One region of the Allobrachymonas sp. genome, then DNA from elsewhere that is predicted to be linked to it. Evidence: riboswitches for the same ligand, from Rfam matches in the RefSeq annotation. Region 1 holds a riboswitch; each other region holds the start of a gene.
The links. A riboswitch is a leader RNA that binds a small molecule or an ion and turns the genes downstream of it on or off. The one in region 1 is predicted to bind cobalamin.
Positions count from the first base shown of each region.

Region 2: another riboswitch for cobalamin. It lies ahead of ACE3P9_RS04615 (energy-coupling factor ABC transporter permease); the one in region 1 lies ahead of ACE3P9_RS09595 (ribonucleoside-diphosphate reductase subunit alpha).
Region 3: another riboswitch for cobalamin. It lies ahead of ACE3P9_RS00365 (TonB-dependent receptor plug domain-containing protein); the one in region 1 lies ahead of ACE3P9_RS09595 (ribonucleoside-diphosphate reductase subunit alpha).
Region 4: another riboswitch for cobalamin. It lies ahead of ACE3P9_RS05325 (cobyrinate a,c-diamide synthase); the one in region 1 lies ahead of ACE3P9_RS09595 (ribonucleoside-diphosphate reductase subunit alpha).

Region 1 is NZ_JAYRLV010000012.1:52,637-60,154, forward strand. Features, by position in the region: gene ACE3P9_RS09590 (short-chain fatty acyl-CoA regulator family protein) at 1-1,376, shown strand, start outside; cobalamin riboswitch at 1,493-1,708, shown strand; gene ACE3P9_RS09595 (ribonucleoside-diphosphate reductase subunit alpha) at 1,888-4,356, shown strand; gene ACE3P9_RS09600 (ribonucleotide-diphosphate reductase subunit beta) at 4,374-5,471, shown strand; gene ACE3P9_RS09605 (glutaredoxin domain-containing protein) at 5,520-5,774, shown strand; gene ACE3P9_RS09610 (LysR substrate-binding domain-containing protein) at 5,823-6,713, opposite strand; gene metE (5-methyltetrahydropteroyltriglutamate--homocysteine S-methyltransferase) at 6,818-7,518, shown strand, end outside.
Region 2 is NZ_JAYRLV010000003.1:159,774-167,291, forward strand. Features, by position in the region: gene cobM (precorrin-4 C(11)-methyltransferase) at 1-519, opposite strand, end outside; gene ACE3P9_RS04600 (energy-coupling factor ABC transporter ATP-binding protein) at 516-1,406, opposite strand; gene ACE3P9_RS04605 (energy-coupling factor transporter transmembrane protein EcfT) at 1,403-2,158, opposite strand; gene ACE3P9_RS04610 (energy-coupling factor ABC transporter substrate-binding protein) at 2,148-2,558, opposite strand; gene ACE3P9_RS04615 (energy-coupling factor ABC transporter permease) at 2,555-3,223, opposite strand; cobalamin riboswitch at 3,412-3,633, opposite strand; gene ACE3P9_RS04620 (helix-turn-helix domain-containing protein) at 3,756-3,959, shown strand; partial or broken gene ACE3P9_RS04625 (IS3 family transposase) at 3,999-4,693, shown strand; gene ACE3P9_RS04630 (P-loop ATPase, Sll1717 family) at 4,763-5,533, shown strand; gene ACE3P9_RS04635 (P-loop ATPase, Sll1717 family) at 5,472-6,299, shown strand; gene hemB (porphobilinogen synthase) at 6,511-7,518, shown strand, end outside.
Region 3 is NZ_JAYRLV010000001.1:79,713-87,230, forward strand. Features, by position in the region: gene ACE3P9_RS00355 (FecCD family ABC transporter permease) at 1-83, opposite strand, end outside; gene ACE3P9_RS00360 (ABC transporter substrate-binding protein) at 80-979, opposite strand; gene ACE3P9_RS00365 (TonB-dependent receptor plug domain-containing protein) at 1,077-3,116, opposite strand; cobalamin riboswitch at 3,349-3,609, opposite strand; gene map (type I methionyl aminopeptidase) at 3,747-4,565, shown strand; gene glnD ([protein-PII] uridylyltransferase) at 4,734-7,518, shown strand, end outside.
Region 4 is NZ_JAYRLV010000004.1:102,681-110,198, reverse strand. Features, by position in the region: gene bluB (5,6-dimethylbenzimidazole synthase) at 1-74, opposite strand, end outside; gene cobO (cob(I)yrinic acid a,c-diamide adenosyltransferase) at 78-647, opposite strand; gene ACE3P9_RS05330 (bifunctional adenosylcobinamide kinase/adenosylcobinamide-phosphate guanylyltransferase) at 743-1,360, opposite strand; gene ACE3P9_RS05325 (cobyrinate a,c-diamide synthase) at 1,357-2,829, opposite strand; cobalamin riboswitch at 2,942-3,200, opposite strand; gene ACE3P9_RS05320 (cell division protein ZapB) at 3,446-3,790, shown strand; gene ACE3P9_RS05315 (cell division protein ZapA) at 3,777-4,187, shown strand; gene ACE3P9_RS05310 (sulfite exporter TauE/SafE family protein) at 4,520-5,350, shown strand; gene ACE3P9_RS05305 (sulfite exporter TauE/SafE family protein) at 5,450-6,148, opposite strand; gene hemN (oxygen-independent coproporphyrinogen III oxidase) at 6,159-7,518, opposite strand, start outside.

The sequences.
Region 1 (7,518 bases):
GGCTGCGTGCCGAACGTGGCATGTCGCAAATCGCGATGGCCCAAGCCCTGGGTCTCTCGCCCAGTTACTTGAACCAGTTGGAGCAGAATCAGCGTCCACTGACCGTGGCGGTGCTGCTCAAGATCAGCCGTGCCCTGGGCGTCGATGTTCAGGAGTTTTCCGAGGACCAGGAGGCCCGTCTGGTTGCGGCGCTGCAGGAGGCACTGGTGGATGCGCCGGAGCCGGTGACGCTGCCGGAACTGCGGGAGCTGGCCGTGCAGATGCCGGCCGTGGCCCGGGCACTGGTCAGACTGCATCAGAAGAACCTGGAAATCGCCGAGCGCGTCGAGACCATGGCCTTGCAGGTGGGCGACGACCGCTCGGAAATGGTCGTTCCCCGCGCCATGCCGTTCGAACTGGTGCGGGACTTCTTCTTTGCGCACCAGAACCACTTTGATGGACTGGACCGGGCGGCCGAAGCACTGGCAACCGAGGCCGGGGGGCGAGGGGCGCACCTGGTCGGCTGGCTGGTGCAGCGGCTCAAGCGTCAGCACGGCGTGCGTGTAGTGCATTCCGACGATGTGCAGGAGCTCAAGCGCCGCTACGACGCGGGCCGCAAGACCCTGTACCTGTCCGAGGCGCTTGAGCCCGGCCAGCAGGCCTTTCAGCTGGCCACGCAACTGGCCTTGATCGAGGCCGGCGACGCCCTCGATGCGCTGATCGCCGTGCCACCGTTCGACACCGACGCCGCCGCGCATCGGCTGGCGCGCATCGGCCTGGCCAACTACTTTGCGGGTGCGCTGGTATTGCCTTATGGTGAGTTTTTGCAGGCGGCCGAATCGATGCGCTACGACATCGACCTGCTGGGACAGCGCTTCGGCGTGGGTTTCGAGACTGTCTGCCACCGCCTGAGTACCCTGCAGCGCTTGGGGGCTCCTGGCGTCCCTTTCTTCTTCGTGCGGGTGGATCGCGCGGGCAACATCTCCAAGCGACAGTCGGCTACGCATTTCCACTTCAGCCGTACAGGCGGCACCTGTCCGCTGTGGAACGTCTACGAGGCCTTCGGCCAGCCCGACCGCATCCTGCCGCAGCTTGCCCGCATGCCCGACGGGCGCACCTACCTGTGGATTGCGCGTTCGGTCTCGCGCGGCCGGCACGGCTACGGCTCCCCGCGCAAGACTTTCTCCATCGGCCTGGGCTGCGACATTCGGCACGCGCCGCGACTGGTCTACGCCAAGGGTCTGGACCTGAGCGACCCCGACCTGGCCACGCCCATCGGCATGGGTTGCAAGGTGTGTGAACGCGAGCGCTGCCCGCAGCGGGCGTTCCCGTTCATCGGCAAGCCGCTGGACGTGGACGAGAACCGCAGCCGGTTTTCCCCCTACGGGGCGGAGTAAGGATGACCGCCTGTGTGTCTGCGCAGCGAGCCTGGAAGTGATTTTGTCTGCCCAGTTTGCTCTGGGTCAAAACACGCCGAAACACTATAGGTAGTGTCTGGTAGGTGCAAAAAACACTGTATATTGTGTTTGTCGGTATTTGCCCTGATAGGGTAAATCGCAAGAGGGAATCCGGTGCAAGTCCGGAACTGCCCCGCAGCGGTAAGCAGAAACGAAGCGCTCGAATGACACTGGGTCTTCATGGCCTGGGAAGTGGAGCGGAGTAGGTGGGCCTGAGAGTTCAGGACCGTGTCTGCGAAGTCCGAAGACCTGCCGACACACCTGGCGCCAATCCTCCGTAGAGCGATGGCCCCAGGTGCAAGTGAGTGCTTTCGCGGGAAGAGCACGCTGCAGACCGGGCGTTGTGTCCGGTTGCGAGCGTTCGTCGTGTGAGCCCACTGCATGGCCCTGTGCGAGGGAGCAGGTGTATCAGTCAGCGCTGCGGGAGTTTCCGGTCCTGGCAGCTGCGCACATGGGACACACGCTCATGCTGGAAACCATCATCAAGCGCGACGGCCACTCAGAGCCTTTCACGCCCTTCAAACTCAACCAGTGGGGCCAGTGGGCGGCCCAGACCCTGGGCGACGCGGTGGACTGGCCGTCGGCCGTGCTCGAAGCCGTCTCGGCCATGTCTACCACGGCCACGTCTCGTGAACTGCAGCAGCAGCTCATCCGCACCTGTCTGAACTTCGACTCCTGGTCTTACAACCGCATGGCCGGGCGCCTGTACGCCACGCTGATCCGCAAGGACCTTTACCGCAACGCCCGACCCACGGTGCTGGAGCTGCACCGCAAGCTGCAGCAACTGGGCCTGATGGAGGTGCTGGCGTACTCCGCGTCCGAGTACGCAGTGATCCAGGAGTGGATCGACCACGAGCGCGACTTCGAGTACGCGCACTACCAACTGCACACCCACCTGACCAAGTACGCCATCGCCGACCGGGTGCAGGGCCTGTACTACGAGTCTCCGCAGTTCATCTACATGCGCATGGCCATGGCGCTGGCGGTGGACCAGCCGCGCGAGCGCCGCATGCGCGATGTGCAGCGCTTCTACGAACACCTGTCCAAGAACCGCATCAACGCGCCCACGCCCAACCACGTCAACCTGGGCACACCGCTGCGCGGCTACGCCAGTTGCTGCCTGTACACCACGGGCGACAACGCACGCTCGATCGCCGTGGGCAACCACATTGCCAACACCATGACCTACATGAGCGCGGGCATTGGTGCGCACATGGGCACGCGCTCGGTCAACGACCCGGTGCGCGGCGGCGTGATCCGCCACCAGGGCAAGCTGCCGTACTTTCGCGCGCTGGTGGCCGAGGTCAAGTCCAACCTGCAGAACGGCCGTGGCGGCGCCTGCACCACCTATTTCCCGATCTTCGACCCCGAGGTGGACACGCTGCTGCGGCTGAAGAACCCCATGTCCACCGAGGACAAGAAGATCCGCGGTATGGACTATTCTTGGGGCGGCAACCGCTTCTTCGCGCGCAAGGTGGCGCGTAACGAAGACATCTTCCTGTTCAACTGCTTCACCGCGCCCGAGCTCTACGACGCCCTGTACAGCGGCGACGAGGCGCGTTTCGAAGCCCTCTATGAACGCCATGCGGCGGACGAGAACTTCCCCAAGACCTGGGTCAGCGCGCGCGAGCTGCTCATCACGGCCAGCAACGAGTGGAACGAGACCGGCCGTGTCTACGAGCACAACATCAGCGAGATGAACCGGCACACGCCGTTCAAGGACCGGATCTATTCGTCCAACCTGTGCGCCGAGATCGCCCTGCCGACCGAGGCCTACAACCACATCACCGAGCTGTACGCCGAGGACGACATCTCCAGCGTCGAGGTGCAGTTCATCGATGGCACGCGCCGCGAGATTCCGGGCAAGGCCCAGGTGCCCACCCAGCGTGGCCCGGTCTGGCCCACCGACCTCCAGCCGGGTGACGTGCTCGACGAGCAGCCCGTCGAAGCCATCGTGCGCCGCAGCTCGCCCGAGGTGGCCACCTGCAACCTGGCCGGCATCGTCGTCTCCAACATCGAGAGCGAGGAGCAGTACGCCGAGGTGGCCTACTACGCGCTGCTGATGATCGACAAGTGCATCCACCTGGCGCACTACGAGCTGCCGCAGGTGGGCGTGACCTCGCGCAAGCGCCTGAACGCGGGCGTGGGCATTCTCGGCCTGGCGCACCTGATGGCCAGGAACGGCAAGCGCTACACCGACCAGGCCGGCAAGCAGTTCCTGCACGACGTGGCGGAACGCCACTACTACCACCTGCTGCGCGCCAGCCTGAAGCTGGGCAAGGAACTGGGCAACGCCCCCTGGATGCACAAGACCCGCTGGCCCGAAGGCTGGCTGCCGCTCGACACCTGCAGCCCGCACGTGGACAAGATCGCGCCCTTCGGCCTGCGCTACGACTGGGAAGCCCTGCGCCGCGACATCGTGGCCAATGGTGGTATCCGCAATTCCGTGCTGGTGGCGCACATGCCCACCGAAACCTCGGCCAATGCCTCGGGCACCACCAACGGCCTGTACCCGGTGCGCGAGCTCACGCTGATCAAGACCGACAACCAGCGCGTGAACTACTGGGCCGCACCCGATGGCGACACCCTGGCCGACCAGTACCAGAGCGCCTGGGACATCCCGACCAAGGACATGACCGAGATGTACGCCATCATGCAGAAGTGGACCGACCAGGGCATCTCGGCCGACTTCTACCGCCGCGTGATCGGCGACGCGTCCATTGCATCGAGCGAGCTGATCGAGGACTACCTCTACCGCGTCAAGCTGGGCCTGAAGTCCAAGTACTACATGAACCAGAAGACATCCAACGGCATGCAGGCCGTGGCCGACCTGCCTCATGCCAGCGCCACCGAGCCGACGGCGTCCACGGCCGCTGATGCTGAGGACAGCGACAGCGAGTGCGAAGCCTGCACCCTCTGAGCCCCAGGAGCCCCACCATGCTTGAGACCGTCTTCAACTACGACAAGACCGACTACCAGAAGCCCCAACTGTTGCTCGGTCAGCGCCCGGGCCTGTTCGATACCGTCAACCGCCACTACCCCGAGATCTGGAAGATCTACAAGGCGCAGAAATCGCTGGACTGGGACGAGAACGAGTTCGACTACTCCTCGTGCAACGCCGACTTCAAGTCCTGTTCGCGTGCCACCTACGACATGATGATCAAGACCCTGGCCTGGCAGTGGGAGGCCGATTCAGTGACCTCCCGCGCCATCGCCCCGGTGCTGGCGCCCTTCATCACCTCCAGCGAACTGTGGGCGGCTTGGCAGCGCATTTCCGACAACGAGGTGGTGCACGCCGCGACCTACTCTGAGATCGTGCGCAACTCTTTCGACGACCCCAGCGTCATCTTGGGCGAAATCCTGCGCGTGCAGGAAGCGCACGAGCGGCTGGAGGAAGTGGGGCGCGCTTTCGGCGAAGGCTATTTGGCCTCGCACCGGTACGCCGTCGGCCTGTTGCCCAACGATCAAGACACCTACAACGCGGTGTTCATGACCATCGTCGCACTGCTGTGCATGGAGCGCATCCAGTTCATGGCGAGCTTCGCCGTGACCTTCGCCATCTGCGACACCGGACTGTTCCAGCCCATCGGCAAGGCGATCCAGAAGATCGCGCAGGACGAGCTGGAAATCCACGTCGAACTCGACCGCGCCGTGCTGAAAAACGAGCTTACCACCGAACGCGGCCAGGCCGCCTTTGCGCAATGCCGTGAGCGCATCGAAAAAATGATCGAGGAAGTCATCGAGAGCGAGCTGCGCTGGATCGACTACCTGTTCTCCGACGGCCGCGAACTCGTGGGCATGAACGCCGACCGCCTGGGTGCCTGGACGCTGTACTGCGCCAAGGATGTCTACCAGTTACTGGGCCTGAGCACCGAGCGCTACACGCTGCCCGCGCACAACCCGCTGAAGTTCATGGAGAAATGGCTCAACATCTCCAAGACCCAGGCCTCGCCGCAAGAACAGGACATTGCGGCCTACAAGGTCGGCGTGATGCGCCGCACCGATGCAAACCAGGTGTTCGACGTCGATTTCTGACGCCACCCCTTTCCATTCCACCCCATCCCTTCTGAAAGAACCCCTTCCATGCAAGTCATCATCTACGGCAAAGAGAACTGCGTCGAATGCAACAAGAGCAAGCTGCTGTGCCAGATGCAGTCCATCAGCTTCCAGTACCTCACCGTGGGTCAGGACATCAGCGTGGAAGAGCTGCAGGCCAAGGTAGGGCAGCCGGTGCGCAGCCTGCCGCAGACCTTCATCGAACGCGAGGGCGCCCAGGCCTACGTGGGCGGTTACGACGCCCTGCGCCGCGCACTGCAGGGCGCCACCGCAGCCGCCTGAGCGGTCTCGAACGCATGGCCGCGCCGTCGGGCCACGGCGCGCAGCTGCTCAGGCGCCCCTGGGCTGGGCGGCCAGGGCAATGAAGGCCTGCAGGTAGTCGATGTCCAGATCGGCTTCCCGCGCGCCCAGAAAAATCTGTTTGGCGATGCCTTTGGCCCCCAGGCGCACGGCGGCCACGCCGGTTTTTTGTGCGTATTCCTCGGCCAGCCAGCGGGGCAGGGCGGCCACACCGCGGCCGCTGGCCACCATCTGCACCATGATGTCGGTGGTCTCAATGGCCTTTTGGCGCCGGGGCGTGACGGCGGCGGGCATCAGGAACTGGGTGTAGATGTCCAGCCGCTCGATGCTCACCGGGTAGGTGATCAGCGTCTCGCTCGCCAGTTGCGCGGGCTTGACGAAAGCCTGCTGCGCCAGCGGGTGCCCGGCACCCACCAGCAGCACCTGCTCGTAGTCGAACACCGGCTCGAAATGCAGACCGGGCTTGAGCAGCGGGTCGGGCGTGACCAGCAGATCGATCTCGTAGCCGAACAGGGCGCCGATGCCGCCGAACTGGAATTTCTGCTTCACGTCCACGTCCACGTCGGGCCAGGCCGCCAGGTAGGGCGAGACGATCTTGAGCAGCCACTGGTAGCAGGGGTGGCATTCCATGCCGATGCGCAGCGTGCCGCGCTCGCCGCGTGCGAACTGCCGCAGGCGTTCCTCGGCCAGATCCAGCTGGGGCAGCACACGGCCCGCCACCGCCAGCAGGTACTGGCCCGCCTGCGTCAGGCGCAGGCTGCGGCCTTCGCGCAGCCAGATGTCGGTGCCCAGCTGCTGCTCCAGCTTCTTCATGCTGTGGCTCAGCGCCGACTGCGTGACGTGCAGCACCTCGGCTGCGGCGGTCAGCGAGCCTTGTTTCTCGACCTCCTGGACGATGGACAGGTGGATGCGTTCGAGCATTTAATTATGAACAGAGTTCATGGATATCTGAGAAATTACCATTTTACTTCACGGGTTGCCATCCCTACCATGAAGGACTTTCTGACATATACAAGGTTCGAATCATGGTCACCACCCACAACCTGGGCTTTCCCCGCATCGGCGCCCAACGCGAACTGAAGTTCGCCCTGGAGTCGTACTGGAAGGGCGAGTCCAGCCGCGACGCGCTCAAGGCCCTGGGCGCCCATCTGCGCCGGCGAAATTGGCAGGCTCAATCCGTGCTGGACCTGGTGCCGGTGGGCGACTTCTCGTTCTACGACCAGGTACTGGACACCAGCTTCCTGCTGGGCAATCTGCCCGAGCGGGTGCAAGGCTTTCACGGCGACGTGCTGGACAACGTCTTTCGCGTGGCCCGCGGGCGCTCGGCGCCCGCTGTCGATGACGAGCGCTCGGCCAAAGTGTCGGAAGACAAGGGCTGCTGCGGCGGCCACCACGGTGAAGTGGCCGCCGGCGAGATGACCAAGTGGTTCGACACCAACTACCACTACATCGTCCCCGAATTCAAGGCCGGCACCCGCTTCAAGCTGGACGCCTCGCGCCTGCTGGAAGAACTTGCCGAGGCCCAGGCGCAAGGCGTGAAGGCCAAGCCTGTCATCGTCGGCCCCATCACCTACCTGGCGATCGGCAAGGCCAAGGACGACTCCAACAAACTCGCCCTGCTGGACCGCCTGCTGCCGGTCTACACCGAGCTGCTCAACACCTTGGCCGACCAGGGCGTGGAGTGGGTGCAGATCGACGAACCCATCCTGGTGACCGAGCTGGACGA
Region 2 (7,518 bases), on a different contig from region 1:
CGTGATCGACAGGAACAGGCACAGCGTGGTGTGGTGTGCGGCCAGCGCGGCCAGGTCCTCGCCCTCGGGCATGGGCGTGCGCCCCTCCACGCGGGTGAGAATCACGGTCTGCGTCACCTCCGGCAGGGTCATGGACTCGCCCGCCGCCGCCATCGAGGCCATGGCCGAGGACACCCCCGGCACCACGGCCCAGGCCACCCCCGCCGCATCGAGCGGGCGCGTCATCTCGATGAGCGCGCCGTACAGTCCCGGATCGCCGGTCTGCAGCCGCACCACCGTGTCGTGCTGGCGGGCGCGGGTGATGAGCCAGTCGGTCATCTCCTCCAGCGTCATGTCCTTGGAATCGCGAATCTCGCAGCCCGGGGGGGTGTAGCGGGTGGCCGCCTGGTCCACCAGCGACCCGGCATAGAGCACGGCACCGGCCCGCTCCAGCAGACCGCGTCCCTTGACGGTGAGCAGTTCGGGGTCTCCGGGACCGGCCCCCACGAACCAGACTTGCGCTTGCGCGGCATCCATCATGCCGGGCCTCCTTGTGGTTGAGAATGAAGAAAGAATGCATCGGGCAGTGCCTGCACCACCCCGAGCAGGGCCGCCATGCTGCGCACCGACGGTGCCGCCGGCAGCAGCCCCCGCCTCGCCAGCGCCGCCTGCCACTGCGCTGCCTGGGGCAGCGGCTGGCCTGCGGCCTGCAGGGCCTCGGCATGGTGCGGCAGCTCCGCCGCCGGCACCGAGGCCACGCAGCGCCCTGCCCGCAGCAGGTGGATCGCGTCGGCCCAGCCATAGGCAAAATCCACGTCGTGGGTCGAGAGCAGCACCGTCATGCCGTCCGCCACCAGCCCGTCGAGCAGCGCCGCGAGCTCCTGCTGCATGCCGGCATCGAGCCCGGCCATGGGCTCATCGAGCAGCAGCAGCCGGGGCCGCATGGCCAGCACGCCGGCAATGCACACCCGCTTCTTCTGCCCGAAGCTGAGCTGGTGCACCGGCTTGCGCGCCAGCGCCGTCATGCCCACGGCCTCCAGCGCCTCGGCCACCCGGGCGCGCACGGTGGGTTCGTCGAGCCCCAGATTGAGCGGCCCGAACGACACATCCTCGATGACCGAGGCCGAGAACAGCTGGCGATCCGGATTCTGGAACACCATGCCCACCTCGCGCCGCAGCGCATGCAGCCCCCGGCGGCCATAGTCGAGCGGCGTGCCGTGCACGCGCACCTCCCCCGACGCCGGCCGCAGCAGGCCATTGCAGTGCTGCAGCAGCGTGGTCTTGCCCGCGCCGTTGGCACCCAGCAGCGCATTGCGCGTGCCGGAGGCAATGGCCAGGGTGCAGCCATCGAGCCCGGCGCTCCCGTCGGGATAGCGGTAGGACACGTCCTGCGCCTCCAGCAGCAGATTTCCCTCCGCCGCCGTCATGCGAGACCTCCGCGCAGGGCCACCATGCCCGCCAGCAGCGCCGCCCCGGCACAGCCCGCCACGCGCAGATCGCGCCGGGCATGGGCATAGTCGGGTGCCAGAAAATCCAGCGGGCCGTCGCCATTGCGCGCGCTCGCCGCTGCCTGCAGCGCCAGGGCGCGGCTCCAGATCTGCGCGGCCAGATTGGCCGCCAGCAGCGCCAGCGACCGCACCGAGCGCCGGAAAGGCCCATAGCCCAGCCGCGCCGCCTGCGCCGTGACGCCGTCGTCCCACGCCTCCATGAACACGAACACCATGCGGTAGCACAGCACCATCACATCGACCAGCACCTCGGGCACCCGCAGCCGGCGCGCCAGCCCGATCAGGTCACTCAGCGGCGTGGTCAGCACCAGCCCCACCATGGCCGCCAGCGCCGCCATGGCCCGCGTGCCCGTCAGGGCAGCCTCGGGCCAGCCGGCCGCATGCCAGTGCACCTCCGGCCACCCGCCTGCCGAAGGCGCCACCGCCACCAGCAGCGTCGCGCACGACAGCACCACAAAGCTGCCCGCCGGTGCCACCACCCGCGCATACAGCCGCGCCGGCACCCGCGCGCCACCCAGCGTCACCGCCGCCAGCAGCGCCGCCAGCAGCAGCTCGGCCTTCCAGTCCGGCGCGACAAAGGCCGCCGCCAGGCCACAGCCCGCAAACAGGGCCTTGGCCCCCGGTGTCACATCGCGCCAGCGATTGGCATAGGCAGCCTGCTCAATCCACACGGGCCACTCCGGCGGGGCCCGCAGCAGCAGAGATACGCTCCTGATGGGCGGGCTGCTCCGGCGCATGGCCGGCTGCCTCCCGCTCGCGGCGCTGGCGCTCGCGTTCGCGCTGGCGCGTCACCGACGCCCCGAGCCAGTAGCCGATCACCCCCGCCCCAATGGCCGCCTGCAGCGCAAACAGCATCGAGGCGATTTCGGGCCCGGGCTCCATCAGGGGCGCAAACCACGGGCGGTAGTGCGGTGCAATCACCGTGATGGCGTCGCGGGCTGCATCGTCCGACCCGCCAAAAAGCGCCTGCGCCTTGCCGTCCGGCCCCAGCGCCGGCGTGCGCACGAACAGGAGCGGCGCCACAGTCAGCACCACAACGCATGCCGCAATGATCCAGAATTGCCGCTTCATGCCCGCACCTCCTGCCCTGCATACAGCGGCAGACCGCGCAGATCCTCGCCCTGCAGGCGCGTCATGGCCTGCACCACCAGCACCGTCAGCAGCCCCTCGCTGATCGCCAGCGGAATCTGCGTCACGGCAAAGATGCCGCCGAACTTGAGCATCGAGCCCGCCACCCCGCTGATCGCATCGGGAAACGCCAGCGCCAGCTGCAGCGAGGTCACCACATATGTCACCAGATCAGCGAGCGTCGCCGCCAGAAACACATTCACGCTCAGCGGCAGGCGCAGCACGCGCCCGGTGCGGAACACCGCCGCCGCCATGAGCGGCCCGGCAATGCCCATCGAGAACAGATTGGCCCCCAGCGTCGTCAGCCCCCCATGCGCCAGCAGAAGCGCCTGGAACAGCAGCACCACAAAGCTCACCGGCACCATCGCCAGCGGCCCGAACAGCAGGGCGCCCAGCCCCACTCCCGTGGGATGCGAACAGCTGCCCGTGACCGAGGGCAGCTTCATGGCCGAGAGCAGAAAGGAAAACGCCGCCGACACCCCCAGCAGCATGCGCCGCTCCGGGTGATCGCGCAGACTGCGGCGCGCCGACCAGATGCCCGCTGCCAGAAACGGCGCCGAAGCCGCCGTCCATGCCACCGCGTGCTTGAGTGGCAGAAAACCTTCCATGATGTGCATTCGAAACCTCCCGTCGAACCGTGTGATGTGAAAGACACGAGCGCACCACGGCAACAGGAAGATGGGCAGGGAAAGTCTGGGCAGGCCGGCACGGCAGCCGCGCCCCGCCGTTTCCGCAGAGAGGAAACACAGAGGCGCACGCCAACGCGCGGCAGCAGACTCCCAGATCCCCCGGGGAATGGTGCTGGCTCGTCGCGGGCCGGTATTCTGGCTTGCCCTCTTCCTAGTCCGCGCCTTCCCGCGTCGGAGGACGCAGTGGCGTGAGGCGGAGTCGTCAGGCTTACAGCAGCGGGGGCTGCGCCGGAATGGCCACTAGCTGCATGGCGTCACCGGCTTCCCGTTTAACGCAGGCGCCAGACCCAAAGCCCGGCAACCCACGCACCCGTGCCGCCATTATAGGAACGGAGGTGCGTGCTGGGGAGGGGGAGCGGCAGCTGTGGACCGGATCACCCAGCCCCAGGGTCATTGAACCGCACCGAGTTTGAACTACCCCCCAGAAGTTGGATGAACTTCGAGGGGCCCCATGGAGAAGTACGAAACAAGGTTCAAGCTCAAGGTCGTCGAGAGCTTTCTGGTTGGAGAAGGCGGCGCAAAGCTGCTTGCCCGGCGCTGGTCAGTGCCGGAGGAGAAGATTCGGACCTGGGTCAGTCACTACCGTCTGCACGGTATCGCCGCCCTGCAGCCCAAACGCGGCGCCTACTCTGCAGAGTTCAAGCTACAGTGCTGATGCATCAAGATCGTGAACGTCTCTCGTGTCGGCGGGTTGCAGATGAACCGCGAAGGCATCGTGGTAGCGCGCTGCACGGTCGAGCGACTGATGCGTGCCATGGGCTTGCAAGGGGCGCGGCGCGGCACACGAGTGCGCACCACCACTCCGGACACCTCGGCGCCGTGCCCGCTGGACCACGTCAATCGGCACTTCCATGCCAGCCGTCCCAACGAGCTGTGGGTGTCGGACTTCACCTACGTCTCGACCTGGCAGGGCTGGCTGTATGTGGCTTTCGTTGTGGACGTGTACGCCCGGCGCATCGTGGGCTGGCGGGTCAGCCGCAGCATGCAGGCAGACTTTGTGCTCGACGCCCTGGAGCAGGCCCTGTACGACCGCCAGCCCTCAGCGCAGCCTTGACGCACCACTCCGACAGGGGCAGTCCATACGTTTCTATCCGCTACACCGAACGTCTGGACGAGGCCGACATACGCCCCTCGGTGGGCAGCAAGGGGGACTCCTATGACAACGCCCTGGCCGAGACCATCAACGGTCTGTACAAGGCCGAGGTGATTCACCGCCGGTGCCCCTGGAAGAACAGGGAATCCGTGGAACTGGCCACCCTGCAGTGGGTGCACTGGTTCAACCACGTCCGACTGCTCACGTCGATCGGAGGCATTCCTCCGGCAGAAGCTGAGGCAAACTACTGGAGGCAACTCGCCAACAGCAATACCTCGACAGAGGTATCAACTTAGACCAATCGGCCTCCTCGAATCCCGGGGTGGCTCATCGCATCTTTTCTTTCCTACCAGCCGGAAATAAATATGAGCAAACTTGACTACCTTTTAAAGTATGTCAGAACTGGCACCGCAGAAGGCGACCGGTCATTTCTTGGAGAGATATTTATCGTGCCGAGTCAATTTACGCAGCTATGCGCAATTGAACCAGGTGGAATGCGAGTTCTTGTGGGAAACAAAGGCATCGGGAAAAGTGCTGTTGTCGAGTGGATCGACAAGGTGGCTAAAGCAAAAAAACTGCCATGCCTACTGATTCGGCCCGACAATATCTCCTCTAAGGAGATTCCATCATCGCCTGATATCGGCTCATTGAAGCGCTATTACTACGAAGTGTTGCTACGGACAATGGGAGCGCAGATTGGCGCGCAACTGAAGGGCATGCTGAAGGGGGACGCCGCAAAACTTCACAACGAAGCACGCCAACAAGGACTTGCGGAAGATGACTTCATTCAAAAGTCGCTACAGCTCATCTCTGCAGTGTCTTTACCTGCCTCAAAAATAAACGGAGCACAGCTAGCAAAGGAACTTGCGGGAACCAACTCTGCACACGATTTGATCAGAGCAATCAACTCACAGTTGCTTTCATCAAGCAATGTTTTCTACCTGCTTATCGATGACACCGATCAGTTAGCCGCCCCAGACCAACCTGCTCATCTAAACAGAATTTGGGCACTTTTGTTGGCCGTCAGACGGCTAACTGGGGAATGCAGTGCAGTAAGAGCAATTATAAATAAGTTTGCGATCGAGCGTCTGGACGCGCCTCACCAGCGAGAGTCAGGGGCAAAGAGATCAGACTGATCACATGCGTGGCTTGGTGATCCCACTTTTGGCAGATGACAAGCTTATGCAGAGCATTGTCAGAAAACGATTGGAACGAGCCGCCAGAGACGCTGGTCAAACAAAAATAGACCCTTACACCATCTTTTTCAGCGACACAACCATGACGCTGCCGACAAGTGACGAGCGACGCTCTTGGGATTCATTCATATCGAAATCAGCTCGTGAGCGCCCAAGGGATGCCATTCAACTTGTCAAGAACATGGTTGATGCAGCCAAACAAGGAAACGCGCCCTTGATCGGCAGTAGAGAGGCCGAGAACGCAATGAAAATCTATTCTTCGGAGCGGGTAGATGACGTTGTAAATGAGTTCTCTCTCGATTGCAAGAACATCCGAGAGATCATCAACACATTCGCTGATCTTGACTTTGAGTCTGACTTTGAAAAGCTTCGCAGGCACCTTCTCACGGTGCCGAGCATCGCCTCGCTACAAATACGTGGAGCGCAGCTTCGACCAGATGTTGTTGATGATGCCATTTCTATCCTTCGGCTCTTGCACGAGACTGGATTTTTAAATCCACGGGTCGCTGACACTTCAAAGCCACGCGGGTTTCGCCACATCCTTTTTCACGAAGATTCCAACTTTGTCAAGTTGGCGAACTGGAACTCTATGCAAGGTGCACGATGGGAGGTTCATCCGGCTTTCCGAACTTATCTTCTTGGTGTTAAGCAAGCTCAACTGGCAAAGCTTCCCCCCACTAGGCCGAACGGCACCTCAAATGCCTAGGGAAGGTCTGCAAAACCTCTCTGCCTGCGGCCCGATATGAGACAGTCATGGCATGAAGGGCGGTCTCCAATCCGAAGTGCAACACTGCCCCGCCCCCCCACCGGCATAGAATGCCCCCATTCCGCCCTGTTCCGTGGGCTGGTGGCGGGCCGGGGGCCTGCGGGGCGCACGGGAGGGGGTGCTTTTGTGTTCTGTCTTTGTTGCTGGGATCATGACTACTCCTTACGCTGCTTTTCCTGCTGGTCGTCCGCGCCGTCTGCGTGTGGATGACGCTACCCGCCGCATGGTGCGCGAGCACCATGTGAGTGCCGATGACTTCATCCTGCCGGTGTTCGTGCACGAGGGCACGCAGCGGCGCGAGGCGGTGGGGTCGATGCCGGGGGTGGAGCGGCTGTCGATCGACCTGCTGCTGCGGGTGGCCGAGCAGTGCGTGGAGCTGGGCATTCCGTGCATCGACCTGTTCCCTGCCATCGATCCGTCGCTCAAGGACCCGGAGGGGCGGGAGGCGCTCAATCCCGAGGGGCTGATTCCGCGCACGATCGCGGCGATCAAGCAGGAGTTTCCGGAGCTGGCCGTGATGACGGATGTGGCGCTCGACCCCTACACCAGCCACGGGCAGGACGGGGTGCTCGACGACAGCGGCTACATCCTCAACGACATCACGGTGGAGCTGCTCACGCGCATGTCGGTGCTGCACGCACAGGCGGGGGCCGACATCATTTCGCCGAGCGACATGATGGACGGGCGCATCGGGTCGATCCGTGCCGCGTTCGAGCGCGAGGAGCTGGTGAATGCGCGCCTGATGGCCTACAGCGCCAAGTATGCGAGCGCGTTCTACGGCCCGTTCCGCGACGCGGTGGGCAGCGCCTCCAATCTGGGCAAGAGCAACAAGAAGGTCTACCAGATGGACCCGGCCAACAGCGACGAGGCGCTGCGCGAGGTGGCGCTCGACATTGCCGAAGGGGCCGACATGGTGATGGTCAAGCCGGGGCTGCCGTATCTGGACATCGTGCGGCGGGTGAAGGAGACTTTCCACGTCCCCACCTTCGTCTACCAGGTGAGCGGCGAATACGCGATGCTCAAGGCGGCGGCGCAGAACGGCTGGATCGACCACGACGCGGTGATGATGGAGAGCCTGCTGGCGTTCAAGCGCGCAGGGGCCGATGGCATTCTGACCTACAGCGCGCTGGAAGCGGCGCAGTGGCTGCGCACGCACGGC
Region 3 (7,518 bases), on a different contig from region 1:
CCCGCGCCCGCCAGCTTCATCCGGCTGGCTGCTGCGGTGCCACCGAAGCAGGTTTTTCCGGCAGATACATCACGCTCCATCATGCCGACTTCTCCTTGCGCACCGGATGCCTGCGGGCCTCCAGCATGCGCACCACATCCAGACTCCAGGGGCCTCCGCAAATGGTCATGCGCGTGGGAACCACCATCTCTCCCAGCCTCAGGTGGGCCAGCGCCACCGGCAGCCGGTCCCGAAACTCGATGCTGGGCTCGTCCCGGCCATAGTCCGGCGTCAGCAGCAGATCCGGCTGGGTGGCCACCAGCCGTTCCATGGGCAGATACCCGTACCCGCGCAATCCGGCCATGGCTGCGGCATTCCGGTATCCAGCGAGTTGCAGCAGCTCATCGAACATGGTGCCCGTGCCACTGCCATAGCCCATCCAGCTGCGCTCGGCTGCCACAGGCTGCAGGGCGGCGGATTCTTGTGCACGTGCTGCGCGCAGAGCCTGTACCTCCTGCTGCATGCGCGCCACCAGCGCACGCCCCCGCTCGGGTCGCACCACAGCCTCGGCCACCACCATGGTCTGGATGGCCACTTCGTGCAGCGAATTCGCCAGCGGCACTTCCACGACGCGCACACCGAGCTGGCGCAGCATCTGGGCCGTGTAGCGTGTGGTGTACCGGCCCACCAGCACCAGATCGGGCCGCAGCCGCAGGATGCTCTCCGCATCGCCGCGCACGCCGGGAATGCCGCGGGCACGCTCGGCCAGCATGGACATGCGCGGGTCATGGGCCAGCTCGCTCACCGCCACCACCTGATGGCGATCGGCGAGCTGCAGCACCAGCTGATCGGCGCACAGATTGAGCGATACGATGCGCTGCGGCCGGGCTGCAGCCGGCGCCGCAGAAGAGGAGGCAGATTTCCCCTGCAAACTGGCCTGCGGCCCGGGGACCACAGGCGCAGCCGCGTCACGGCATCCGGCCAGTGCAGCTGCCAGCATGAGCACCGCCGGCAGGCACCGCCCCCTGCGCCCCATGGAGCGCACCGCTCCTGCCACCCTGCCGAGTCGCCCTGGCCTGCGCATCGTCCGCCCTGCCTTACAGGAAGTCCCAGCGATAGGTCAGCTTGACCTCGCGCCCCGGCATGGGGTAGCCCGGCACCACCTGGTAGGCGCGGTTGAACAGGTTGTCCACCGCCACCCGCACCGTCTGGTGGGCTGCCAGCTTCCAGCTCATGCTGGCATCCCACAGGGTATATCCACCCTGCTGGCCCAGCGTGCTCGTCCAGTCCGCCCAGTAGGCGGTCTTGAGCGTGCGGCCGACATACCGGGCTCCCAGATGGGCTCCCACATTGCCCCAGTGGCCATCGAGCGAGGCCCGCAGCGTCTGGCGCGGCACGTATTTCAGATCCGTCCAGCCCGAGCCGTTGTTCTGCTCCGCGCGGAAGCTGTAGCTGTAGCCCACCCCCAGATCCAGCGCCGGGGTGATGCGCCAGCGGCCACTCAGCTCCATGCCCTGCATCCGGGCTCTGTCGGCATTGGTCCACGAGGACACATTGCCCGGCAGCGTCACCGCCACGATCTTGTCGTGCACGCGCGTGTCGTGCAGGGTCACATCCGCGTTCCAGTTGTCTTGCTCTGCCGAGAGGCCGATGTCGGCGCTGACGCTGCTCTCCGGCTTGAGCGCCGGATTGCCCTGGTAGTCCATGCCGTAGCTCGAATACTTGCCCGCAAGTTTCCAGGCGCTCGGAGCCGCATAGCCCCGGCCGATGGTCGCATGCAGCGCCAGTACAGGCGTGAGGGCATGGCGGATGCCGGCACTCGGGCTGAACTGGTGGAAGTTGCGGCTCTGCGAGGCGTTGTCCGGGAAATAATCCGTATCCAGGGTGGACAAGCGGAAATGGTCGTATCGCCCCCCCACATAGGCCGATGTGCGTCCGTCGTTGAAGCGGACGTTCTGCTGGGCATAGAGCGCAGCGTTTTCCTGCCGGCTGTCTGGCTGGTAGACCGACGGGGAACCATACCAGTAGCTCACCGAGCGCGCCTTCTGTACCTGATAGTCGAACCCATAGACCAGCTCCGCACCGGGGTGCCACTGCCATTCGTCCTTGAGCTGCACCCCATGCCAGTCCAGTGCAGACTGGAACGAGGGAGTCCTGGAGCCATCGGTGGCCACGTCGTCCATGGACGTATGTTCCTCGCCCCTGTAGCCCGTGATGCTGAGGGCATGGTTGCCCATATCCCCCCTGAGCACGGCGCTGTAGAGCCGATGGGTCATGTCCTTGACCGTCGGCGTGCCCGAATAGCCAGGCAACGCTCCGGGATTCTCCACATCGTTGCCCTTGAACAGATCCGCGCGCACGTCGAGCTGCCACTGCGGCGCCAGCCTGAAGCCCAGTCGCAGGTCATGGTGGTAGGTGTCATAGCCGCTCGGATGCGCCATTCCTCCCGGGTAGCTGTAATCCCCCTGACGGTGCCATCCGCCGAAATAGTCGAAATTGAGCCAGGGTGTCAGTGCACCGCCAATGTCTCCCTGCACCTCGCGCTGGCCCATAGTGCCGGCAGACACCTCCACACCACCCTGCAGCGCACCCGTGCGGCGCACCGGAATCAGGTTGATCACGCCTGCCATGGCCTGCGAACCATAAAGGGACGACGCAGGCCCCTGCAGCACCTCGATGCGGGACACGCCAGCGGTGGGCATCATGCTCAGCTCGTTGACGATGGCCGGAATGCCATCCTGCAGCACCAGCGTCTGCAGCGATTCGCCCACCATCGGGCTATAGGGCGCGAATCCGCGCATGCCCACGGCCGAGGACAGCCCCGGATACTGCTTGATGTCCACGCTCGTGGTCTTGCCCAGCAGATCGGCCAGCTCCGCATGGGGCGTCGCCTCGATCTGTCTGCGCGTCACCACCTCGATGCGCTGGGGCGTGTCCTTCACGGACATTTCGGCACGCGAGCCGGTGATCACCACGTTGTACTCCGGGGCATCGCCCCCGTCGGCGGAATCGCGCGGTGCCTCCCCTGCCGATGCCTGTGCCGCCGCAGTGCCCGAAGTCTGCGCCACGGCAGCCGCCACCGGACTGAGGCAGAACAGCAGCCCTGCCAGCCGGAACATAGAAATGGAATGTGTCATTGTCGATACGGTGTATGACCGCATTGCACGCATCCGGAAAAACACGCCAGCCGGAGTGCCCCGCACTGCCTTGCCTTGCACCCCCATGCCGGCCCGCGCGCTTCCTGAACTGAAACGCACGGACACCCTCTGCACGGACGTGCATGGCTTCATGCCATGCCGCACCCCGAAGACGGACTCCCGGTCTGCTCCCCGCAAACGGTCAAGATACTGGCTGCCGCACCCTGAAGCGGCAGCACGCTGCATGCCAGGCCGGTATCCGGACTCGTGAGTCTTGACGTTTCGCCTTCCCATCCGATGTCGATCCAAGAGAACCGCATTGCACGGACTCCACGACCCAGACAGTGGCTGCCGCGCGGCATGAAACATGTCGCACAGCATGAAACGCCCACACTCACCCACCGTTGCGGGGGCAGTCCGGGCATGGCGCCTTGCAGGCGCGCACCCGGTTCCCGTTCAACCCTTGCGGGGCGCCTGGCATTCTCTCGTTCCTGCCCCGCCTCACAGCGGTGAGGGTTCGGTACAGGAACTTTCCATTGTATCGGCGATGCGCTCCCATCCCTCTCCAAGTGCATGGAAACGACAACCTTCGTCATGCAATGCACGGGCAATGCGCGGATAATCTCCTGCATGAGCATCATCATCCATACCCCTGAAGAAATCGAGGAAATGCGCAAGGCATGCCGCTTTGCGGGCGAACTGCTGGACTTTCTCGGTCCCCATGTCGTTCCCGGCATCACCACCAACGAGCTGGACCGCCTCTGCGAGGAATACACCACCAGCCACGGTGCCGTCTCCGCGCCCCTCAACTACGCGCCTCCCGGCCACCGCCCCTATCCCAAGTCGATGTGCACCTCGGTCAACCACCAGGTCTGTCACGGCATTCCCAACGACAAGCCGCTCAAGAAGGGCGACATCGTGAACATCGACGTCACTCCCCGCCTCAACGGCTGGCATGGCGATTCGAGCCGCATGTACATCGTGGGCGGTGAGGATGCCGCGCCCCCCTACGTCAGCCGGCTGTGCCGCGTCACCTACGAATCCATGTGGAAGGGCATTCTCGAAGTCAGGCCCGGAGCCCATCTGGGAGACGTGGGCCACGCCATCCAGAAATACGTCGAGAGCCACGGCTACAGCGTGGTACGCGAATTCTGTGGACACGGAGTGGGCCGCGACTTCCACACCGATCCGCAGGTGCTGCACTACGGCCGGCCAGGCACCATGGAGGAACTGGTTCCAGGCATGATCTTCACCATCGAGCCCATGGTCAATGCAGGCCGCCGCGAGATCAAGGAAGGTCCCGATGGCTGGGCCATCGTCACCAAGGACCGATCCCTCTCGGCCCAATGGGAACATGCCGTGGTCGTCACGCCCACGGGCTATGAGGTGCTCACCCTGTCGCCCGGCATGCCCGCGCTGCCCGACTTTGTGCACGCCACTGCGACCTGATGCCCATTCCCGGTGCTCGGCCGGCAGACGCTGCGGCCTTGTCCGGGGAGGCAGTGCCCTGGTGCGCTTCTTGCTTGCCACGGAGTTGCACCTCTCCGGAGTGCCTGGTCAACCTGCCGGTGCCACTCCTTTCCGGTCCTCCGAGAAATCTGCCTTTTCCCCTTTCCCATGAGCACTCCGTCTCCCTTCTCCGCCCCTGCCCCGCTCACGCGCCAGGACTACCAGGCCGCCAAGCAGGCCCTGCTCGCGCCGCTGGCCGATGAATCCGGCAGCGTGCGCGCCATGCGCAGCATCATGGGCATCCTGCACCGGCTGGCGCAACTCACCGATCACTCGCTCACGGCCCTGTGGCAGCAGCATGGGCTCGACCGCGAACGGGTTGCGCTGGCGGCAGTGGGTGGCTTCGGCAGAGGCGAGCTGTACCCCTACTCGGACGTCGATGTGCTCATCCTCCTGCCCATGCCCATGCAGGAAGCGGGGGCCGACCTGCGCCAGCGCATCGAGGCTTTCGTGGGCAGCTGCTGGGACATGGGCCTCGAAATCGGCTCCAGCGTGCGTTCGGTGCAGGAATGCGTGGCCGAAGCCGAAAAGGACATCACCGTCCAGACCGCCCTGCTCGAACGCCGCCTCATCACAGGCCCCGCCGACCTCTACGACGCGCTGAGCGCCGCCTATGACAGTGCCATGCACCCCTACGGGTTCTATCTGGCCAAGACGCTCGAGATGCGTCAGCGCCACGGCAAGTACGAGAACACGCCCTACTCGCTCGAACCCAACTGCAAGGAATCTCCCGGTGGCCTGCGCGACCTGCAGGTCGTGCTCTGGGTAGCCAAGGCAGCCGGCTACGGAGACTCCTGGAGCGCGCTCATGCGCAGCGGGCTCATGACACCCTATGAAGCACGCCATGTGCGGCGCAGCTACGTCATGCTGAGCCTCGTCCGCACCCGCCTCCACATGGTCGCGCGCCGCCGCGAGGACCGTCTCATCTTCGATCTGCAGGACCCCGTCGCCAAGCTCTTCGGCTATGCGCTGGAAACCCCCTCCTCCCGAGCCGGCAAGACCAGTCCGCTGCGCCCCAGCGAAGCGCTGATGAAGCACTACTACTGGACCGCCAAGGCCGTCACCCAGCTCACCCAGATCCTGCTGCTCAACATTGCCGAGCGGCTGCAGGCCAGCGGCCACACGCGCGAGGACGATCCCGCACCGGTCACCGAAGCCATGAAGCGCCTGCAGGACAGCGCCAGAGCCCAGCAGGCCAGGGCCGCCATCCAGGCCGAGGAATCGGGCAACTCCGCCCTGGCCCTGCAGGAAACCGTCAACCCGGTCGCCAGCACGGCCGTGACGGACATCGACTACGAACAGCAGACCCAGGAACCCCGGCACCTGCCCTCCATCAACGAGCGCTTCCTCGACAACAACGGCCTGCTCGAAGTCGCCACCGACGACCTGTATTTCCGTGAACCGCACGCCATCCTGGAAACCTTCATCCTGGCCCAGCGGGAAATCGGCATCAGCGGTCTGTCTGCCCGCACCCTGCGTGCGCTCTACAACGCCCGGGTGATCATGGACAGTGCCTTCCGGCGCGATCCGGTCCACCATCGCCAGTTCATGGAGATCCTGCAGGCCCCTTCGGGCGTCACCCATGCCCTGCGCCTGATGAACCAGACCTCCGTGCTGGGCCGCTACCTCTGGGTGTTCCGCAAGATCGTGGGCCAGATGCAGCACGACCTGTTCCACGTCTACACGGTCGACCAGCACATTCTCATGGTCGTGCGCAACGTGCGGCGCTTCTTCATCCCCGAGCACGCGCACGAATACCCTTTCTGCTCCCAGCTCGCCGCCGGCTGGGATGCCCCCTGGATCCTCTCCACCGCAGCCCTGTTCCACGACATCGCCAAGGGCCGCGGAGGCGACCACTCCCAGCTCGGCGAGCAGGAAGTGCGCAAGTTCGCCAAGATCCATGGCATCTCCCAGGAAGACACCGACCTGATCGCCTTTCTGGTGCGCCAGCACCTGACCATGAGCATGGTGGCCCAGAAGCAGGACATCAGCGACCCCGATGTCATCACCGCCTTTGCGAAGACCGTGGGCAACGAACGCTACCTCACCGCCCTCTACCTGCTCACCGTGGCCGACATCCGCGGCACCAGCCCCAAGGTCTGGAACGGCTGGAAGGGCAAGCTGCTCGAAGACCTCTACAAGGCCACGCTGCGCGTGCTCGGTGGCCACGTGCCCGATCTGGATGCGCTGGTGGAAGCACGCAAGCGCGATGCCCAGGTCGAACTGGCGCGCTACTCGATGCCCTTCGAAGGCCACCTCAAGCTCTGGAACGCCCTGGACGTGAGCTATTTCATGCGGCACGACGCCAACGAAATCGCATGGCACACGCGTCACATCGCCCGCCATGCCGGGCAGGGCAGAACCATCGTTCGCGCCCGGCTCTCGCCGCACGGCGAGGGACTGCAGGTGCTGGTCTACACCCCCGACCAGCCCGAGCTGTTCGCCCGCATCTGCGGCTACTTCGACAGCGCCTCGTTCAGCATCCTGGATGCCAAGGTCCACACCACCACCGACGGCTACGCACTCGATACCTTCCAGGTGGTCACCTCCATCATGCCCGAGCACTACCGCGAATTCATGACCATGGTCGAAAGCTCGCTCACCCACGTCCTTGAGCATCCGGGCGCCCTGCCCGAACCTTCGCATGGCCGACTCTCGCGCCGGGCCAAGAGTTTCCCCATGACGCCGACGGTCCAGTTCACCCCGGATGAAAAGGTCGAGCACTGGCTCATCACCATCAACGCCAGCGACCGCATGGGACTGCTTTACCGCATCACCCGCGTGCTGGCGCACGACCATATCCACCTGCAGCTCGCGCACATCTCCACCATGGGCGACCGGGTGGAGGACACCTTCCTCGTCAAGGGCAAGGGCCTGTCATCCGGCCCGGTGC
Region 4 (7,518 bases), on a different contig from region 1:
TCGGCCCGGCTGTAGCGCACCTCGTCGCCAGACTGGTCTGGCGCTTCCCCTTGCCGGAATTGGCTTTGTTCCACGACTCAGTCCTCGATGCCGCGCTGGGCAGGAATGCCTGCCTCGAAGGCATGCTTGATCTGGCGCATTTCCGTGACCGTATCGGCCAGCGCCACGATCTCGTCCGGGCAGCGACGCCCCGTCAGGCACACATGCACATGGCGCGGACGGGTCCGCAGCGTCTCCAGCACATCCTGCAGATCGAGCCAGCCGTACACCAGCGGATAGGTGATCTCGTCGCACACCACCAGGAAATGCTCCCCTCCCAGAATCGCCGCCTTGGCCCGTTGCCAGCCGTCGCGCGCGAGCTGTGCCGACTTCTCCAGATCCTGGCTCTTCCAGCTGAAGCCATCCCCCAGCCCCTCGACCGGCACGCCGAGCTGCTCGAACATGCGGTGCTCCCCGAAGCGGGCACTCGGCACCTTCATGAACTGGTAAATGATGACTTTCTTGCCGCGTCCCGTGGCCCGCAGCGCCAGCCCGAAGGCGGCCGTGCTCTTGCCCTTGCCGTCGCCGGTATGGACGATCACGATGCCGCGCCGTTCACCCTCGGGCTTGTCATAGGGCTTCTCGGTGGGGGGTTGCTCGATCTGCATGTGCTGCACTCCTCAAAAAACATCCAAAAAATGTCGCGGGCTCTGCCTGCCTGTGCCGACACGCGCCCGCAGTCTCTGCATGGGTCCCGTGGCGCTCAGGGCCCTGTGGGCGCCTTGAGCACCAGCGGCAATCCTGCCGCCATCAGGGTCACATGGCTGCACGCAACGGCCACGCGCTGGTTGAGCCGCCCCAGTGCGTCCACGAAGGCACGTACCTCCGCGCCCAGCGGAATCACTCCGAGACCGATCTCGTTGCTCACCACATAGACCGGCCCCGGGCAGGCGGCCACCGCACGCACCAGATCGTCCTCTGCCGCGCGCATGTCCTGTGCTGTCTCCTCACCCCCTTCGCCGCCACGCAGGCGTGCGGCATCCGGTGCCTCGCTGAGCTGCTGGGTGAGCCACAGGGTCAGGCAGTCCAGCACGATCGCCGTATCGGCCGCACCATGCGTCCGCAGCAGGGCCGGGACATCCAGCGGCCGCCCGTCCTCGCCTGCCTGCAGCGTCGCCATGCCCGGCACCCGCCGGGCCCGATCCTGCTGATGCCGCGCAATGCGCCGGCGCATTTCCTCGTCCCAGGGCATCGCGGTGGCCAGATACAGAGCGCGATGGCCCGGACCACGCGCCAGCCAGGCAGCCGCAAGGGTTTCTGCCCGGGCCGTCTTGCCGGACTTCTGCCCTCCCAGAATCAGCTCGTGGTGCACCGGATTCATGCCCCAGTCTCCACATGGTCAGGCAGGAACAGCGCTGCTGCCGCCTGCGGACTGCTGGCAAACCAGGGGTGAAAATAACTCGCCCGCACATTGCCCTGCGGCCCTGTCCGGTAGAACGCCTCGCCAGCCTTGCTGCGACTCGTCACGCGCGGACTGACCGTGCGGGCCGCTTCGGGCTCCGGCGTGTCCAGGGTCGAATAGTGAAAGGTATGCCCCCGCAGCGGCGGCGCATCGCACCCGGGCACCGCCAGCGCCTGGGGCCCCAGCCCCTGAAGCCGTCCATGCATGCGCACCGTCCCGGGCAGCACACCCCACAGTGGCACGGCAGCTTCCGGTTCCGCACCCGCTGGAACCAGACCCTCGGCAAGCGCCATCATGCCGCCACATTCGGCCCACACCGGCCGCCCCGACTGCACATGGCATCGAATGCTCTCGCGCATGCCGGTCTGGGCCTGCAGCGCCTCCAGATGCAGCTCCGGATAACCGCCCGGCAGCCACAGCGCATCGCACGCCGGCAGCGCCACATCCTCCAGGGGAGAAAAAAACACCAGCTCGGCACCCAGCGCCTGCAGGGTACGCACATTGGCCTCGTACAGGAAGCAGAACGCCGCATCCCGGGCCACTGCGATGCGCACGCCCTCCAGGCTGCGCAGCTCCGCGTGCAGCCAGGCGTCCAGAGGCGATGCGCCCTCTTCTGTGCAGCGCAAGCCCACTGGGCTCTCCAGGGCCTCTGGCTCCGCAGGCTCCAGCGCCGACGGGAACTCCGTCATCCAGCGACTCGGCACAGACTGCCCCTCATCGGCCACCAGCGGCATGTCCGCGAGTGCATCGGCAGCCAGGTCGAGCCGTGCCAGGGCATCGGCCATCTCGGGAGCCAGCATCAGCCCCAGATGCCGCTCGGGCAGAGAAAAATCGGCGTTGCGCATGATCGCGCCCATCCAATCGCGTGGCTCCCGGAGCCCTCGGCGCAGCATGTCGGCATGGCCACTGCTTGCCACCCGGTTCGCCACCACACCCGCCCAGCGCACCCCTTCGCGGTAATGCGCCAGTCCATGTGCCAGGGCCCCGAACGTGCCCGCCATGGCATGGGCATCGATCACCGCCAGCACCGGCAGGCCCAGCCGCACCGCCAGATCCGCACTGCTCGGCTCGCCATCGTAGAGACCCATGACGCCCTCGATGAGAATCAGGTCATTGCAGGCAGCCGCCTCGCGGAGCATGCTTCGGCACGCCACCTCGCCCACCATCCACAGATCGAGCTGATACACCGGCTGGCCGCTTGCGAGCGCATGCCAGCCCGGATCAATGAAATCAGGGCCGCACTTGAACACCTGTACCCGCAGGCCACGCCGCGTCCACCAGCGTGCCAGCGCCGCCACGAGCGTGGTCTTGCCCTGCCCCGAGGCCGCAGCACCTACCAGCAGGGCCGGACACGCCACCGTGCCCGCCTGCGCAGAGGATTTCGCCATGATTCGCACATATCCATCCTGCAGCCACACCCATCGCACATGGGCATGCCGCCTCCCACGCCACCAGCCACCCCGCCGGCGCGTGCGCACGAACACCCTCCCTGCCGGGGCTTGGGTGTCCTCCCATGCTGGCCGGTCTCCGGGCTGACGGCGAGCCGACGGCACCTTCCCGGGCGAGTGGGCGCTCTCCCAGTGGCATGTGGCCGTGGCTGCAGATCGCGCTCCCGAAGGCATGCGATCCGCACCGTTTTACCGTTGCGGGGGCAGCGCAGGCCGGGACAACGCGCACACCCGCTCTTCGGTGGCGTTCTCCTCCTGCTTCCCGTTTCACCCACGAACCCGTCTGCATGACCGATTCTCGGAATGCCTGCCGACATCGTCTGCTGCGACAGACACCACGCGCGCGATGCGCATGCTTCTACGGGCAGAGCGCCGGCCCGGGGAGATGCATTTCTCTCCAGATTCCTGTGGGCACCAGCAAATCGGCATTCTAGCCTGCCCATCACGGCCCCTGCTCCCTCCCCTGCGGATCAGGGCGCATGGACTACAATGACAGGCATTCAGAGGCCCTCTCCTTCAGCCTGCGGCGGCATGCGCAGGCTGCCTCTTCGCCGCCATGACATCTCCGCACACATCCCCTCTTCTCGATCAGGTTGCCGACCGTGTCGAGCAGCTGCTCACGCGCCATCATGCGCTGCAGCAGGCGCACGACCTCCTGCAGCAACAGGTCATCGAACTTGGACAGGAACGCGATTCGCTCAAGTCCCGGCTGGCAGCTGCACGCGCGCGCATCGACTCCCTCCTCGACCGCATCCCTGTGGATGCCTCCCCCATGCACGCGCCCGTCCTCCCGCCGACGGCCTGGGGAACCCCCGACTCGGTGGATGCGCCGCTCCCCTCCCCCACCGACTCGGCAGCCCCATCCGAGTCCGCCAAGGAACGCCCCGATGAAACAGCTTGAAGTGCACATCATGGGACTGGCCTACATGCTGGGCTGCCCCGATGGCTCCGAGAGCCTGATGCTCGAAGCCGTCCAGAAAGTCGATACCGCCATGTGCCGCATCCGCGATGCCGGCAAGATTCGGGCCCGTGACCGCATTGCCGTGCTGGCCGCGCTCAACGTCGCCTATGACCTCCTCGAACGTGAACAGCTCGCCGCCCGGGAAGCCGCACAGGCCGCAGCAGCCAGTGCCGAAGAAACAGAGTCCACGACTCTCTCTGATAGCGTCCCCACCAGCGAGGCCCCAGCCACGCATCCACGCCTGCAGCACCTGCTCGGGGAAATGGAGACCGTGCTCGGCGCCCCTCCCACAGAGCCCGCCGCCGAGGCACTGCCTTCTTCCTCCGGCACCGACTGACCCCTGCATGCCCCCAGCGATGGCTGGCACACAAATTACATGTTCCGCGTGTCTCCAAGGCCGCAACCTTGCCCTACAATGGGGGCGTCTGCACCGGTTCCGGCTTTATAGTTCCTTGAACCAATGCTCTTTGAGCTCGGGCTTGGTATATTGCCCGGCCAGCGTGACCATCTCGCGTAGATGGACCCATGGCCAGTGCTGCCCTCGCCCCCCTGAACCCTCGGTTCAGGATGCGGTCGGTTCCCGTGCAGACACCTCATTCCTCACACCGCTCGCGGTGTTTTTTTACGCCCATCGTTCTGCGGCGCCATGGCGGTGTGCCGCCTCTTGCCATGATTCTCGAACCCCTCACCATCGTTGAACTGGCCGGTCTCGGCCTCATGGGAGGCTTCATGGCTGGGCTCCTGGGCATCGGCGGCGGCATGGTGCTCGTGCCCTTCATCAGCTGGATCATCGTCGCCCACGGTGTGGAGCAGGGTCTGGCCGTCAAGATGGCCATCGCCACGTCCATGGCCACCATCTTCTTCACCTCGATGTCGAGCGTGCGCGCCCATCACCGCCGCGGCATGGTGCGCTGGGATCTGGTCAAGGGCATCGCGCCCGGCATCATGATCGGTGCACTCATCGTCAGCATCGGCATCTTCTCGCTGCTCAAGGGCGCCTGGCTCTCCCTCATGTTCGGCGTGCTGGTCACCGTCGCTGCCCTGCAGATGCTGCTCGACCGCAAGCCAAAGCCCACCCGCCAGATGCCTGGCCCCGGAGGCCAGGCTGCTGCGGGCGGCATGATCGGTTTTCTCTCCGGCCTGCTCGGGGCTGGTGGCGGCTTCATCAGCGTGCCGTTCATGACCTGGTGCAACGTGCCCATCCACAACGCAGTAGCCACCAGCGCTGCACTCGGCTTTCCCATTGCAGTCTTCAACGTGGTGGGATACATCGTCAGTGGCTGGCAGGTGGCCGGGCGCCCCCCCTACTCGCTGGGTTATGTCTGGATTCCGGCCGTGCTGGCCGTCGCCAGCTGCAGCGTGCTCATGGCTCCGGTGGGGGCACGCACGGCCCATGCGCTGCCCGTCAAGGCCCTCAAGCGCATCTTTGCCTGCCTGCTCATCGTGCTCGCGGCCAGCATGACCCGCGAAGGGCTGCGCACGCTCGGGATACAGATCTGACGTCCGAACCGCAGCACGTGGCGCTCTACACCGAGGCGCTCCATGCCCTCGCGCCCGCAGCCTCGGACTGGCGCGATGCAGAAGATCCGGTTTGCGCCACTAGAGTGCCGGAGTGGCACACCACGGGGCCTGCTGATGCATGAGCCCCATCCACAGCGCGACCCCCGCAGTGACTGCCAGCGCCAGCCCCGCCAGCCGGATGCCCCACTGGCCCTGCGTGCCACCAAGGTGAGGCACCCGCAGCAGCAGCCAGGGCCCTGCCATCAGCGACACGCTGGTTCCCAGCACAAACAGCACCATCACGGCAGCCCCCTGCCAGACCTCGCCGGTCAGGGCTGCCACCATGAGCGCCGAATACAGCAAGCCACAGGGCAGCAGGGCCCACATCATGCCGATCAGCACGGGCCCTGCCAGCCCACGACGCTGCTGAAGCCGCTTGAGACGCTCCCACACCCTGCGTGCGGAGCGATCCAGCCACAGCGGTTGTCTGCCCTGCACCAGCAGAACCAGCCCCAGCAGCAGGGCTGCCACGTGCAGCATGCTCCAGAACGGACGCAGGGCTGCACTGTGCACGGTCATCCATCCCAGCCCCTGCATCGAGGCGGCCGCGACTGCGCCCAGCGCGCCATAGCCGATCACCCTTCCCACCTGGAACAGGCCCATGGCCAGCGTCTGGCGTCCACGAACCGGCCCAGCCGCATGACCGATCCCGGCGCAGGCCGCACCGCACATGGCAATGCAGTGGGGCCCTCCGGCCAGCCCCATCAGAAATGCCGTGGCGGCAAGCGAGAGCTGCATCGACACGCCGTCAGATGATCTTGGAAAACCGCGTGCGCGACAGATTGGCCTGCAGGTACTTGTCGAACACCATGGCCACCCCGCGAACGAAATACCAGCCCTGATCCGTCACCTGCAGACGCTGTGCATCCACCTCGACCATCCCTTCTCCCTGCAGCCGTTTCAGATCTTCCAGCTCGCGGGCGAAATACTGACGGAAATCGATCATGTATGCGAGATTGATGGTTTCGTACTCCACCTCTCCCTGACACATGATGGCCATGATCACCGTGCGGCGGATCAGGTCGTCGCGCGTCAGCGCCAGCCCGCGCACCACGGGGAAATGCCCACGATCCAGACAGTCGTAGTACTCCTCCAGTGTCTTGGCATTCTGGCTGTAGGTCGAACCGATGCGCCCGATGGCCGACACCCCCAGCCCGATGAGGTCGCAGTCAGGCTGCGTGCTGTAGCCCTGGAAATTGCGATGCAGGCTGCCCTGACGCTTGGACACTGCAAGCGCGTCATCCGGCAGGGCAAAGTGATCCATGCCCACATACACATAGCCCGCCTGGCTGAAGGCCTGCAGCGACTGCGACAGCATCTGGATCTTCTCGCCGCCACTGGGCAGCGTATAGGCGTCGATGCGCCGCTGGGGCTTGAAGCGCTCCGGCAGATGCGCGTAGGCATAGAGTGCGATGCGGTCGGGCCGCAGCGTGCACACCTGCTCCAGCGTGCGCGCAAAGGATGCTGCCGTCTGCTGCGGCAAGCCATAGATCAAATCCACGTTCACCGATTCAAACCCGATCTGGCGGGCAGCCTCGACGAGCGCGAACACCTGCGATGCCGGCTGAATGCGGTGCACCGCCTTCTGCACCTCGGGGTCGAAGTCCTGTACCCCGAAGCTCAGTCGGTTGAAACCGAGCCGAGCCAGCGTGCGCAGGCGCGTTTCGTCGACCGTGCGAGGATCCACCTCGATCGAATACTCCCCGCCCGGCACCAGTGTGAATGCGCCCCGGATCATGCCCATGAGCTCCGTGAGCTCGGCGTCGTTCAGGAAAGTGGGCGTGCCGCCTCCAAAGTGCAGCTGCGACACCGTCTGTCCGCGTCCCAGCCGCCCCACATGCAGATCGATCTCGCGCTGCAGATAGCGCAGATACTCGGCACCCCGCTCATGGTGCTTGGTGATGATCTTGTTGCAGGCGCAGTAGTAACACAGCGACTCACAGAACGGCACATGCACGTACAGCGACAGCGGGAGCACCTGCCCCGCACGGCCATTGCTGCGCTGCTCGAGCGCTGCCACATAGTCGTTCTCGCCAAAGGCTTCGACAAAACGGTCGGCCGTGGGGTAGGAGGTGTAGCGTGGACCGGCAATGTCATACCGTGCCAGC